DNA from 4 places in the Vibrio algivorus genome. Region 1 is predicted to be linked to each of the others. Evidence: predicted binding sites of a transcription regulator. Region 1 holds the regulator's gene; each other region holds the start of a gene.
The links. Region 1 encodes PurR, which represses purine synthesis genes. Its sites were predicted from a motif close to TNANGNAAACGTTTNCNTNA; they were not measured.

Region 1 (3,219 bases):
AACCGATGCTTAGCATACGTCTTTGCTTGCTTTGCATGAGCGCCCTTAATTCGTTGTTATTGGCTATATCGCTCAATCCAAGCCTGTTCTAGTGCGGTTTGCCAACTAGGGTGAGGCTCTTCAATTGAGGGAAATAACATCGTTTTTTGAGCACTGCCTGTTAAGTATTTGGTTTGCAATACTGATGGGTCTCCCCAGACATTGATATCACCTTTACGTGATTGTGCTTGAGGGTTGAGTAGAAAGTTAATTACGACTAATGCCCCTTCTTTTGCATTAGCGTTCCATGGGATGGCAAGAAAATGAATGTTAGACAATGCGCCATTTTTCCATGCATAGGTTTTCGTTGTTGGGGCTAACTTACCGCTTGCTTGGGCTGAAAAAACTTCATTTGGGTTGAAGGTAAGAGCAATATCAATTTGATCATCATCGAGCAATTGCAGCATTTCAGGTTGAGTGGTTGGGAATTGGCGGCCTTGTTGCCATAAATAAGGTTGAATAGCATCTAAGTAATCCCATAAAGGTTGAGTTACTTGAGTAAATGAGTCTTCATCAACGGGCTTAGATAGCGCGCTCTTTTCATCAGAAAGTTCGATAAGTAAGGCTTTTAAAAAGCTAGTGCCATGAAACTGAGGTGGCTTAGGGTAGGTAATACGCCCAGGGTGGTGTTTTGCATAATCGAATAATTGTTGTGCTGACTGTGGGGGTGTCGGTAACTTTTTCTGATCATGAATATAGACTAATTGACCCACCCCCCACGGCGCTTCTAATCCTTCTGTTGGTTCAGAAAAATCATTAGTGACAGGGAGACTAGAGTCGACTTTTTTCCAATTTGGCAAGCTTGAAACGAAAGGGCCGTAGAGTAATTGGTTATTCTTCATTGATTTGAAATTTTCACCATTGATCCACACCATATCGACACTACCACCAGAATGTTTTCCAGCAGTTTTTTCAGCGAGCAGGCGAGTGGTGGTTTCGGAAATATCAGTGACCTTAACGTGGTGAAGTTCAATGCCATACTTTTGTTTTACTTGCTTTGCTACCCAACGAAGATAGTCATTAATCTCTTGGCTACCACCCCAAGCATTAAAGTAAACATCTTGTCCTTTTGCTCGTTGTTCAACTTGTTGCCAATCTAACTGGCTAATGGAGATATCTTTAGCAGAAGAAAGCAGTGGCAGAGTGATCAAAATGAAGCTAAGTAGCAGACGTTTCATGTATATCCTTATACAAAGTTAGGTATATCAATATAGACAGATGATCCGCCTAAAAAATTTCAATAAAAAAACCAACGACATCAGCGCTGGTTTAGTTATTCGTTACTCGGCTAAGAATACTACTATTTCAATGTTTTTACCGAAGAGCGTTCAATAATCTCAGGGAACATCTCAAATGTCTGCTTAGCATGATTTTTATCTTTAATACGCTCTAATAAAATCTCTACCGCATTCTTACCTAGACGACGTTTTGGCTGGTGAACTGTCGTTAAAGGTGGTGAGAAGTAAGGTGAAATATCAATGTTATCGTAACCAATAACCGAAATATCTTCTGGTACTTTCATGCCTTTTTCTTGTAAGCGGCTCATTAAGCCGAGTGCCATAATATCGTTAAAGCAGAAAACGGCGGTTGGTTTTTTCTCCATAGCAAGAATTTTATCTGCAGCGATCACGGCGGTATCACACTCAAAGTTACCTTCAAGTAACCACTCTTCTGGAAGCGTTAAACCGTCTTCCGCTAATGCGCGTTTGCAGCCAGAGATGCGTTCTTTACAGGCAACTTTTTCGAAGTGACCACTTAGACAAGCAATATCTTTGTGACCTTGAGCCATGAGGTAACGAGTTGCTAAATAGCCACCTTCTTCAGAGTTATCGATGATCTTATCTGCTTGAGAGCTTTCTGGGCCCCAATCCATGACGACCTTAGGAATATCTGGGTGACCATCTAGCATCTCTTGTAAATCAGCATCTAAGTCTGAACACATCACTAAAAGGCCATCAACACGTTTGCCAGCTAACATACGAATATAATCACGTTGTTTATCTGCACGGCCACCAGTATTACAAAGGATCAGAGTGTAACCTTTGCGGTAACAATAGCTTTCTACGCCATCTACTACTTCGGCAAAAAATGGATTAGTTGACTGCGTTACTAACATACCAATGGTGCTAGTGGTATTGCATTTCAGACTACGGGCAACAGCGCTTGGGGCATAATTCAGTTCTTTCACTGCGGCCATGACTTTTTCTTGAGTTGCTTCTGCAACAAAACGAGTCTTATTGATGACATGTGACACTGTGGTGGTAGAAACACCTGCAATACGTGCGACATCTTTAATTGTAGCCATAGTGAATTTCCTTTATGCCGACGTCTTCGCCGGATTTATTCTAATCTAAAAAGATAAAAGTCGCCTTTAATCAGCGACTTAATTTTATTCTGTATTTTATGAACTACGATTTTAGTCTTAAATGCCATGACTGACAATCAGATATGGCATTTTTATGACAAAACAAATACCGCACGTTAGCAGCAACGTTATCGATTGCTCGCGTATTATCTCGTTACTCTAACGTTGTAGCCGTACCGGAATTCTTCTGGTTACTTAGTGTGTCGCGTAAAGAAGACCACCATCGACCAAGCTGCTCATACCAATAACGTTCACTTTGCTCTAGATATTTCGCTTGTGGAGAATATTTATCCCATGGCTGTTTAATATCATCAAAAGCTAAGTAATTGGTCGGTGCAGGGATAGGTTCAAGTCCTGCTTTGTTAAACTCACCAATAGCACGTTTCATGTGACTGGCAGAGGTGATCAGTACCATACGTTTATCAGCAACAAAACCTGCCGCTTGATGCGCTTCATCCCAAGTATCTTGAGCACTTTCTAATAGAATGATATCGGATTTTGCTACGCCTAATGAAACAGCAACATTCGCCATCATTCGTGCATTACTTACCGATGTGCCACCGTTATAACCAGACAAAATTAATTTTGCTCCAGGGTAGAGGTGTAAAATACGAATACCTTCCGCAAGACGCATCAAACCATTGCGAGATAGTTCCGAAGTTGCTGGAATATCGTTATCAACAATATGGCCACTTCCTAATACCATGACATAGTCAATGGCGCCATCTACTGGCACAAAAGCTTTATAAGCACGCTCAGTTGGTTTCAATAATGAGGTCGAAATGGGTTGGAAAGAAAATAGAAAGATCCCCATT
Region 2 (3,219 bases), on a different contig from region 1:
GCGACCTGTGTGAATATCACAACCTGAGTGGCCACCCTTTAAACCTTTAACAGCAAGTTTGAGAGTGATATGGTCACTTGGCATTGCGTCACGCTCTAAATCAAAAATGATTGAAGCATTTACACCACCGGCACAACCCATGTAGATTTCGCCTTCTTGCTCTGAATCAGTGTTAAGTAGAATATCAGCATCAAGCCAACCTTCTTGTAGTGCAAAAGCACCTGTCATTCCAGCCTCTTCATCAATAGTCAGCAGTACTTCTAATGGGCCGTGTTTAATGTCTGTTGAAGCCAGAACCGCTAAACATGAAGCCATGCCCATACCATTATCAGCACCTAGTGTTGTACCTTTCGCGGTTACCCACTCACCATCAATGTAAGGCTGAATTGGATCTTTGGTGAAGTCGTGCGTTGTGTCTTCATTCTTTTGTGGCACCATATCAATATGCGCTTGAAGAACGACTTTCTTTTTGTTTTCCATTCCAGCTGTTGCAGGCTTAGTAATAAAAACATTACCAGCATCATCACGTTTAACGGGTAAGTTTTGTGAGGTTGCCCATTCAACGATGTACTGAGCAAGTGCTTCTTCATGCTTTGAAGGATGAGGAATGGAGCAGATTTTATCGAAAAATTGCCAGACAGGTTGAGGGGATAGTTGACTGATTTCAGAATGTTGATTCGACACAAAAGACTCCTAACTGATTTATCTACCCTGATTATGTTAATTAGGATAGTTGAAATAGGTGATTTATAGCCAAGTAACTTCAAGGTGCAGTTCTGTTGCTAGCGTTTATTTACCCCAATTGAATAGACGAGCTATGCTCATAGGGCTCATTCACTTGTCACCTCACTGCAACGATAATTACTATGGGTATAAATAGTATGAGTAGAATAATGCTACTTGAAAGGCCGGATGTACAGCATAGAGATAAGATAAATGCCTTCAATTGAGGTGTATCAAACTTTAAAGATCCGTTACTCTTATTTTTGTGTAATTTTATTACCATTTATTGTGGTTATCATTGCATAACTTTCTTTTTTAGTATGATGAAAAAGAATAATTAGTAATTTAATTACCGGCCCTGTATTATCTCGTTACTTCTTGATGATAGTAAACATGAATCAATTACTGTCTTGGATGTGTACAAATATTGATTTACTGATAGCAGACGGTATCCATTATTTATGGCTACTAGTTATTGACGAGATCCGATGTTTGTGTTACCCCCTTTTGTTTAGAATAGATGGGTCGCTAAGGTTACAGAATTCTATTGCCACCTACTGTTTAGGTGGCTTTTTTTATTCATATACTGAAGCAACTGACATCTTGAAATCATTTGGGAGATAAATCTCATTGAGATACCTCGAGCAAAAAGTATTAAAATTGATATTTGTATCAGATACAGATTGCTTTCATTAGCATTATTTGGAAAACTACACGCCTTTTTATTAAAACGATTGCGCAATCGTTTAAATTTTGCTGCTACGCACACTTTAGGGACATCACATGTTAGAAAAGTTATTTAAGTTATCGGAGCACGGTACCAACGTGAAAACCGAAGTCTTAGCCGGCGTTACGACGTTCTTGACGATGGCTTATATTATTTTTGTTAACCCTGCAATTTTATCTCAAGCTGGAATGGATCATGGCTCAGTGTTTGTGGCTACGTGTCTTGCTGCTGCAATTGGCTGTTTTATTATGGGCTTTTACGCCAATTACCCAATTGCTCAAGCGCCAGGTATGGGGCTAAATGCTTTCTTTACCTACACGGTAGTACTAGGTATGGGACACACTTGGCAGGTCGCTTTGGCAGCAGTATTCTGCTCGGGTATTTTATTCATCATATTAAGCTTATTTAAAATTCGTGAGCTTATTATTAACTCTATCCCTATGTCATTGCGTTTAGGTATTTCCGCTGGTATTGGTCTTTTCTTAGCATTAATTGCATTAAAGAACGCTGGTATAGTGGTAGGTAGCCCTGCAACATTAGTTACCGTTGGGGATTTAACTTCAATACCTGCAGTTTTAGGTGCACTAGGCTTTGTATTAACCATTGTACTTGTTCATCGTGGATTTAAAGCGGCGGTAATGATTGCTATTTTGGCGATCACTGCGATTGGCGTGATTTTAGGCAATGTTGCTTATGGCGGGATTGTTTCTATGCCACCAAGCATCGCACCTACTTTCTTACAACTTGATTTCTCTGCAATTTTAGATGTAGGCATGATTTCAGTCGTGTTTGCTTTCTTGTTTGTCGATTTGTTTGATACGGCTGGCACATTGGTAGGGGTAGCAAACAAAGCTGGCTTTATTGGTAAAGATGGTAAAATCCCTCGTTTGAATAAAGCGCTATTATCTGACTCAACAGCTACTTCGATTGGTGCATTGCTAGGTACATCAAATACTACATCGTTTGTTGAAAGTACTGCAGGTGTTGCTGTAGGTGGTCGTACAGGCTTAACTGCAGTTGTCGTTGGTATTTTATTCCTTCTTGCATTATTCTTCTCACCATTAGCCGGTATGGTTCCAGCCTATGCAACAACAGGCGCATTATTTTATGTGGCTATCTTGATGTTATCAGGCCTCGTTAATATTGAGTGGGATGATTTAAGTGAAGCGGCACCTGTTGCAGTAGTTTGCTTATTAATGCCATTAACTTTCTCGATTGCTGAAGGTATCGCAATGGGTTTTGTGACCTATGCAGCGATTAAACTACTCAGCGGTAAAGCGCGTGAAGTGAACATTGGCGTTTGGATTCTAGCCTTAATATTCTTGTTGAAATTCATTCTTACGGGTGCTTAATTGCATCTTAGAAACAAAAACAAAGCAGGTTTTATTTTATGAGTAATAAATTCATTATCACTTGGGACAATATGCAAATGTATTGTCGTCAATTAGCGGCCAAGCAAATGCCAGCTGAGCAGTGGAAGGGTATTGTTGGTGTTAGCCGTGGTGGTTTAGTACCTGCAGCTATTTTGGCTCGTGAACTTGGTATTCGCTATGTTGATACAATTTGTATCTCTAGCTACGACCACGATCACCAGCGTGAAATGAAAGTTTTAAAAACCATCGAAGGTGACGGTGAAGGTTTCCTTATCGTCGATGATTTAGTGGATAGTGGTGATACAGCTCGTCATATTCGCGAAATGTACCCTAAAGCTAAGCTTATTACAGTATGCGCTAAGCCTGCCGGTCAAGATCTTGTTGATGATTATATTG
Region 3 (3,219 bases), on a different contig from region 1:
AAGGATGATTAGATAATTTAGTACGATTGGTATTATCCCAAAACAAAACCCAGCCATTTCTGGCTGGGTTTTATCTCTTTCGAGAAGCGAAGCGCTCTAGATTCGAGTTACGAAATTCGTCTCTTATCTGACGCTGCTATAAACTGTTTTACAACGAGTTTAATTTCAAAATAAAAAGAGCGAGTTCAAGAAAGAGGCACGGATTTTACGCTAGTAAATGAGTACCTCTGCCGCAGAAATCGCTCCTTTTTATCCAGAAATATTATGCGTAAACTGGTTTGCGCTTACAAATCTCTAATACTTTTGCTTTAGTTGCTTCAATCACAGACTCATCACCCATGTTGTCTAGAATGTCACACATCCAGCCAGCAAGGTTTTTCGCATCTTCTTCAGTGAAGCCACGACGAGTGATTGATGGTGAACCAACACGAATACCAGAAGTTACAAATGGGCTACGTGGATCGTTTGGTACTGAGTTTTTATTTACTGTGATATTAGCTGAACCTAAAGCAGCATCGGCTTCTTTACCAGTAATATCTTTGTCGATTAGATCAACAAGGAATAAATGGTTTTCAGTTGAACCAGAAACAATGTTGTAACCGCGAGCAATAAATTCTGCGACCATCGCTTTTGCATTGGCAACAACGCGAGCTTGGTATTCTTTGAATTCTGGCTCTAGTGCTTCCTTGAAAGCTACCGCTTTTGCCGCGATAACGTGCATTAGAGGACCACCTTGACCACCAGGGAAAACCGCTGAGTTTAATTTTTTATAAAGGTCTTCACCTTCATTCGAAAGAATCAAACCACCGCGTGGGCCAGCAAGCGTTTTATGCGTTGTTGTCGTAACTACGTGCGCATGAGGCACTGGGTTCGGGTAAACACCAGCCGCGATAAGACCAGCAACGTGAGCCATATCTACGAAGAAGTAAGCACCTACTTTATCTGCGATTTCACGCATACGCGCCCAATCACAAACTTGAGAGTAAGCAGAGAAACCACCAATGATCATTTTTGGTTTGTGTTCTACCGCTAGCGCTTCCATTTCTTCGTAGTTAATTTGACCTTTCTCGTCAATGCCGTAAGGAATGATGTTGTAAAGCTTACCAGAGAAGTTTACTGGTGAACCGTGAGTTAAGTGACCGCCGTGCGCTAGGCTCATACCTAATACGGTATCACCTGCATTTAACAGCGCCATGTAAACTGCATTATTCGCCTGAGAACCAGAGTGAGGTTGTACGTTTGCATATTCAGCGCCAAATAACTCACATGCACGTTCAATCGCTAAAGTTTCTACTTTATCAACGTACTCACAACCACCGTAGTAACGCTTGCCAGGATAACCTTCTGCGTACTTATTGGTTAGCTGAGAACCTTGGGCTTCCATCACACGTGGACTGGTGTAGTTTTCCGAAGCAATAAGCTCAATGTGCTCTTCTTGACGAAGAGTTTCTTCCTGAATTGCGGTAAAAAGATCCGCATCGTAATCCGCAATGTTCATATCACGCTTAAGCATTTGTATCTCCTGGTTCAGATTATCTGAAAAGTCCTAAAAACCCGAAAGGTCCATAAAAACGGTAAGTTTCGTAAAAATACAGCCAACGACGCAAAGCAAACGTTTTCGTCACTGTTTTTGATAGGCGTTATTCTACCTAATTTGATCCATATCAGAAAGTAGCAATCTCAACTTTCTGCATGCAAAAACTTAACAATTAGGTTGAAGAAAAGTAATAGTGAACAGATTTCCACCATTCTTTGTTTATGGTGTACAAACCATATAATAAGTTTACATTTGCGTAAACATTCGAATACAACTCGTTAACCATGATTTTCTAACAAAAGTACCATAATCACACTTCATTGATTAGAATTTCGTTAATTATGGACAAGAATATTATTTCAGTGATGGAAAAACACACAAAACGAGAAGATGGAATTGCACTACTAGTTGGAAGTTTTTTAGTCGCATTAGGCGTGTTTTTTCTCTCGTCTGCGCAACTCATTACTGGTGGCACAGCGGGGTTGGCACTATTACTGAGCCAACTTTCTTCTTTATCCTTCGGTACCTTATATTTTTTTATTAATCTACCATTTTATGCTTTAGCTTGGCTACGCTTTGGGAAAGCCTTTGCGATTAATAGCCTCCTTTGTGGTGCGTTAGTCGCTATTTTTGCCGACCAATTGTACAACGTTATCGTGCTGAGTCGGATCAATGAAATTTTTAGCGCAATAGCCGGTGGGTTATTAATTGGTATTGGTATGTTGATTTTATTTCGCCACCGCTCAAGCTTAGGCGGTTTTAATGTGATGTGCTTATTAATCCAAGATAAGACAGGAGTCTCTGTTGGTAAAACTCAAATGCTGCTCGATTGTAGTATTGTTATCGCATCGCTATTTTTTGTATCAAGCTGGACTATCGCCCTTTCGGTACTCGGCGCGATTATATTAAACATCACATTAGCTATGAATCATAAGCCAAATCGCTATGCTGTTAGATACCAACAATAAATACTCTAAAACTACAGTTCTAAAAAAAGGGCTCAAAGGCCCTTTTTTATAAAACTTTACTCTTTCACTTGGAAGCAGTCGTGAAAGGTTTCGTGGTTTAAAGTGATAATAGCTTTATCTCCTTTTCCCCAAAATGTTTGCATACCATCTACCGATGCATATTTACTACCTGATGCCGATTCTACGCGAATAAGTGGATAAGAGCCTGAACGCTCAACGAGCATTGCTTGTTCCTGACCGGAATACTCAATTAAGAAAGGCTTTTCAAACTTACCTTGTGATTCACTTTCAGACTGATCAATTCGACATTTATAAGCAACGCCCACCACCTTAACGCCATCCACTGAAGTAGTGGTCGCAATATTATCGGAACTTGGTTGTTCTTCAACTGTGGTACAGCCTGACAGTAATGCGAGAGAAAGCATTGTAAATAAAAACGACTGACTACATGTCATAAATCACCATCCAATTAATTATATAAAAAACACGATACAGAATGATGTGAATTTTCATCTTCCATCAAAACAGGTTGTTGCTGACATTTTGACATGACTTGAGGACAACGTGAAGCAAAGCGACAACCTTTAGGTCTATCAATCGGCGATGGAATATCCCCTTTTAATAAAATGCGTTCACCAATTCCTTGTTCTTCCCATCGAAGTTTGGCATTTCTGTATTTAGGGTGAGTAATCGGAATCGCCGATAATAAAGATT
Region 4 (3,219 bases), on a different contig from region 1:
CTCGCCATGACCGCTTATGCCGATTTAGAAACTTCGATTATTGATGAGCTGCCTCCCGGCCGAACACCGATTCAAACCGTCGCGATTGCTGATACTCGCCGAAACGATATTATCGAACGCGTTAGAATTGCTTGTGCCCAAGAAGGCAAGCAAGCTTATTGGGTATGCACCTTAATTGATGAATCAGAAGTATTAGAAGCTCAAGCGGCAGCCGATACCGCGGAAGAATTGCAACGCCAACTACCGGAACTCAAAATTGGTTTGGTACATGGACGCATGAAACCCTCGGAAAAACAACAAGTCATGCAGCAATTTAAATCCGGTGAATTACACTTGTTAGTCGCCACTACCGTGATTGAAGTTGGAGTCGATGTACCTAATGCCAGTTTGATGATCATCGAAAACCCTGAACGTTTAGGGTTGGCCCAACTTCATCAGCTACGTGGACGGGTTGGACGAGGGTCAGTAGCCAGCTCTTGTGTACTGTTGTATCACGCGCCGCTTTCAAAGACCGCACAAAAACGTCTCGGTGTGTTACGTGAAAGTAACGATGGCTTTGTCATTGCTCAAAAAGATCTCGAAATCCGCGGCCCCGGTGAAGTCCTTGGCACCAAACAAACAGGCTTAGCGGATTTTAAAATAGCGGACTTACTGCGTGACCAATATTTAATTCCTGAAGTACAACGCATCGCGCGCCACATTCATCAGCAATATCCAAGCAATGCCAAAGCGATTATTGAGCGTTGGTTAAAACAAAAAAAACAATACCTTAAAGCCTAAAATTAGAAACAATTCAATTCAAATGTTACTCGATAAAATTTTTGTGTTCTCATATTGAGCAGTTAAATAAGAGAATTCACTCCCTTCTTCGTTGTCTGAAATTTCCACTTCATGAACAACATTCTTATAGCCTAATGTATATTGTATTTTACTGTTGTTAATCTCTATATTGGCCTTTTCGGGTACCAAGTTAGCTCTAACACCAACAAACACAACATTTTGAGAAACTGAAGCAATCGCACTACTACAAAAAAACATGATGACACATCCAAATGTCATAAGTTTAAACGTCTTGCACATAAGCACCTCCCGCTTATGAATTCCCATTAGCCTCAAGAATAACCCCGAAAAAAGCATCATTCCGCCAAATAAGTCACAAAACAAAAGCCCCATTCTGCAAAATGAGTCACAAAAAAAAGTCTTCTTTAATATTAATGAACATAAATTAACCTCTATTTATAGTCCCCTTTCTTTTTTCATAACAGACAGAGGTATTATTTAATAGAGCGCACTGATCTTTTTTGATTGAGTTTTGTTCAAGATAAAAGCGTTTTAGGTAAGGCAAGTCGATTGTAGTTATGCTAAGTAAATGAGACTTAACGAAGAGGATACGGAATCTCCTACCGCGATGTACTCACTCAATGGCTACTGGAGATCCTGAACTGCGCTCCTACGTCGCTTTTCAGGATGACGCGTCACTTTTAACTTCCGTTTTTACACGCAACACGAAACACGCCACCCGCAACCGTCTCTTTCCCTTCGGCTTTCGAGCCACGAGAAGTGAAACGCCCTAGACTCGATAATCGCTTACGCGCAAACGTTTGCTTTCTTTGTCCAACCTTTTATAATATGCGCAAAATTCTTGACGTATCAGTCAACAAATATTTGGATAATAAGGGAAATTATGAGCGCTTCACAAGCACCTCGTCCAACCGAGTTAGTGTACCAATTAAACGACCGTCCACCGTTACCTCAAACTGTTTTTGCTGCTCTACAGCACCTACTTGCGATGTTTGTTGCCGTCATTACTCCTTCCCTTATTATTTGCCAATCTTTAGGCGTTCCTGCCGAGCAAACCAATACCATTATCAGTATGTCACTGTTTGCTTCGGGTATTTGTTCATTTATCCAAATCCGCACTATTGGTCCTATTGGTTCTGGTTTACTTTCCATTCAAGGCACCAGTTTTAACTTTCTCGGGCCAATCATTGGGGCGGGTTTATCTTTAAAAGCTGGAGGAGCCTCGATTGAAACCATGATGGCTGCGATTTTCGGCACTATTTTGGTCGCATCGAGTGCGGAAATCTTCTTATCTCGAATTTTACAGTACGCACAAAAAATCATTACTCCACTCGTGTCTGGCATCGTTGTGACTTTAATTGGCTTAACGCTGATCCAAATTGGCTTGGTATCGATTGGTGGTGGTTATGGTGCAATGGAAAACAACACCTTCGGCAGTTTAGATAACCTAGCACTTGCAGGTGTAGTGTTAGGTTTAATCGTGATTTTAAACCGAGCAAAAAACCCATACTTGCGAGTTGCTTCTATTGTGATTGCTATGTTTGTGGGTTGTATTGTGGCTTATTTCATGGGAATGCTTGATCTCAGCCAAACGGCTCATACCGAGGTAGTCGCTTTACCGATTCCAATGCAATTTGGATTAGGGTTTGATTGGTCGTTATTTATTCCTTTAGTACTGATCTTCCTGATCACGGCACTAGAAGCAATTGGGGATATTACTGCCACTTCAGAAGTTTCAGGAGAGCCTGTTGATGGCCCTGTTTATCTAAAACGTATTAAAGGTGGCGTATTGGCAGATGGTTTGAACTCAGCGATTGCCGCCGTATTTAATAGCTTCCCGAACTCAACCTTCAGCCAAAACAACGGCATCATTATGCTAACAGGGGTGGCAAGTCGTTATGTGGGTTATTTTATTTCTGGCATGCTGATTATTCTCGGTTTATTCCCTAGTGTCGCAAGCTTTGTTCAGCTCATTCCAGAACCTGTACTTGGTGGTGCTACCATCGTAATGTTCGGTACGATTGCCGCGGCAGGGGTTCGTATTATTTCTCGAGTCGATCTAGACCGCCGCGCAATTTTAATTATGGCATTGTCATTTTCGATGGGATTAGGTATTGCACAAAAGCCTGAAATTCTGCAATTTATGCCAGAGTTTATTAAAAGTATTTTCTCATCAGGTGTTGCAGCAGGTGGGATCACAGCGATTGTGCTAAGTATGATACTGCCGGCGAGTAAAGAAGATTAAAAGGCGGAGCGAATCTCGTTTATCGGGCGCTTCGCTGCTCGTTACTCGGAAAAGATTAAAGGCTCCTAGTCCCTAGTCCCTAGTTTCTGGTTCCTAGGAAGAGCCGCTCAGCGATCGCTGTGGCTTTTACATACACGAAACACACAAAAAAATGTCATCCCTGAGGAGCCGCA

Region 2: the regulator PurR is predicted to act here: its motif matches at 1,446-1,465, upstream of QQJ93_RS09190 (NCS2 family permease).
Region 3: the regulator PurR is predicted to act here: its motif matches at 1,605-1,624, upstream of glyA (serine hydroxymethyltransferase).
Region 4: the regulator PurR is predicted to act here: its motif matches at 1,590-1,609, upstream of QQJ93_RS00550 (uracil-xanthine permease family protein).

Annotation. Positions count from the first base shown of each region.
Region 1 covers NZ_BSPV01000004.1:247,907-251,125, forward strand. Annotated here, with positions in the region: gene QQJ93_RS06865 (ABC transporter permease) at 1-37, opposite strand, end outside; gene QQJ93_RS06870 (ABC transporter substrate-binding protein) at 57-1,217, opposite strand; gene purR (HTH-type transcriptional repressor PurR) at 1,340-2,344, opposite strand; gene elyC (envelope biogenesis factor ElyC) at 2,559-3,219, opposite strand, start outside.
Region 2 covers NZ_BSPV01000006.1:31,232-34,450, reverse strand. Annotated here, with positions in the region: gene QQJ93_RS09195 (aminoacyl-histidine dipeptidase) at 1-684, opposite strand, end outside; gene QQJ93_RS09190 (NCS2 family permease) at 1,507-2,802, shown strand; gene gpt (xanthine phosphoribosyltransferase) at 2,841-3,219, shown strand, end outside.
Region 3 covers NZ_BSPV01000009.1:139,274-142,492, reverse strand. Annotated here, with positions in the region: gene glyA (serine hydroxymethyltransferase) at 263-1,513, opposite strand; gene QQJ93_RS13010 (YitT family protein) at 1,903-2,505, shown strand; gene QQJ93_RS13005 (MliC family protein) at 2,562-2,960, opposite strand; gene QQJ93_RS13000 (ABC transporter ATP-binding protein) at 2,975-3,219, opposite strand, start outside.
Region 4 covers NZ_BSPV01000001.1:130,786-134,004, reverse strand. Annotated here, with positions in the region: gene recG (ATP-dependent DNA helicase RecG) at 1-780, shown strand, start outside; gene QQJ93_RS00555 (hypothetical protein) at 799-1,080, opposite strand; gene QQJ93_RS00550 (uracil-xanthine permease family protein) at 1,685-3,046, shown strand.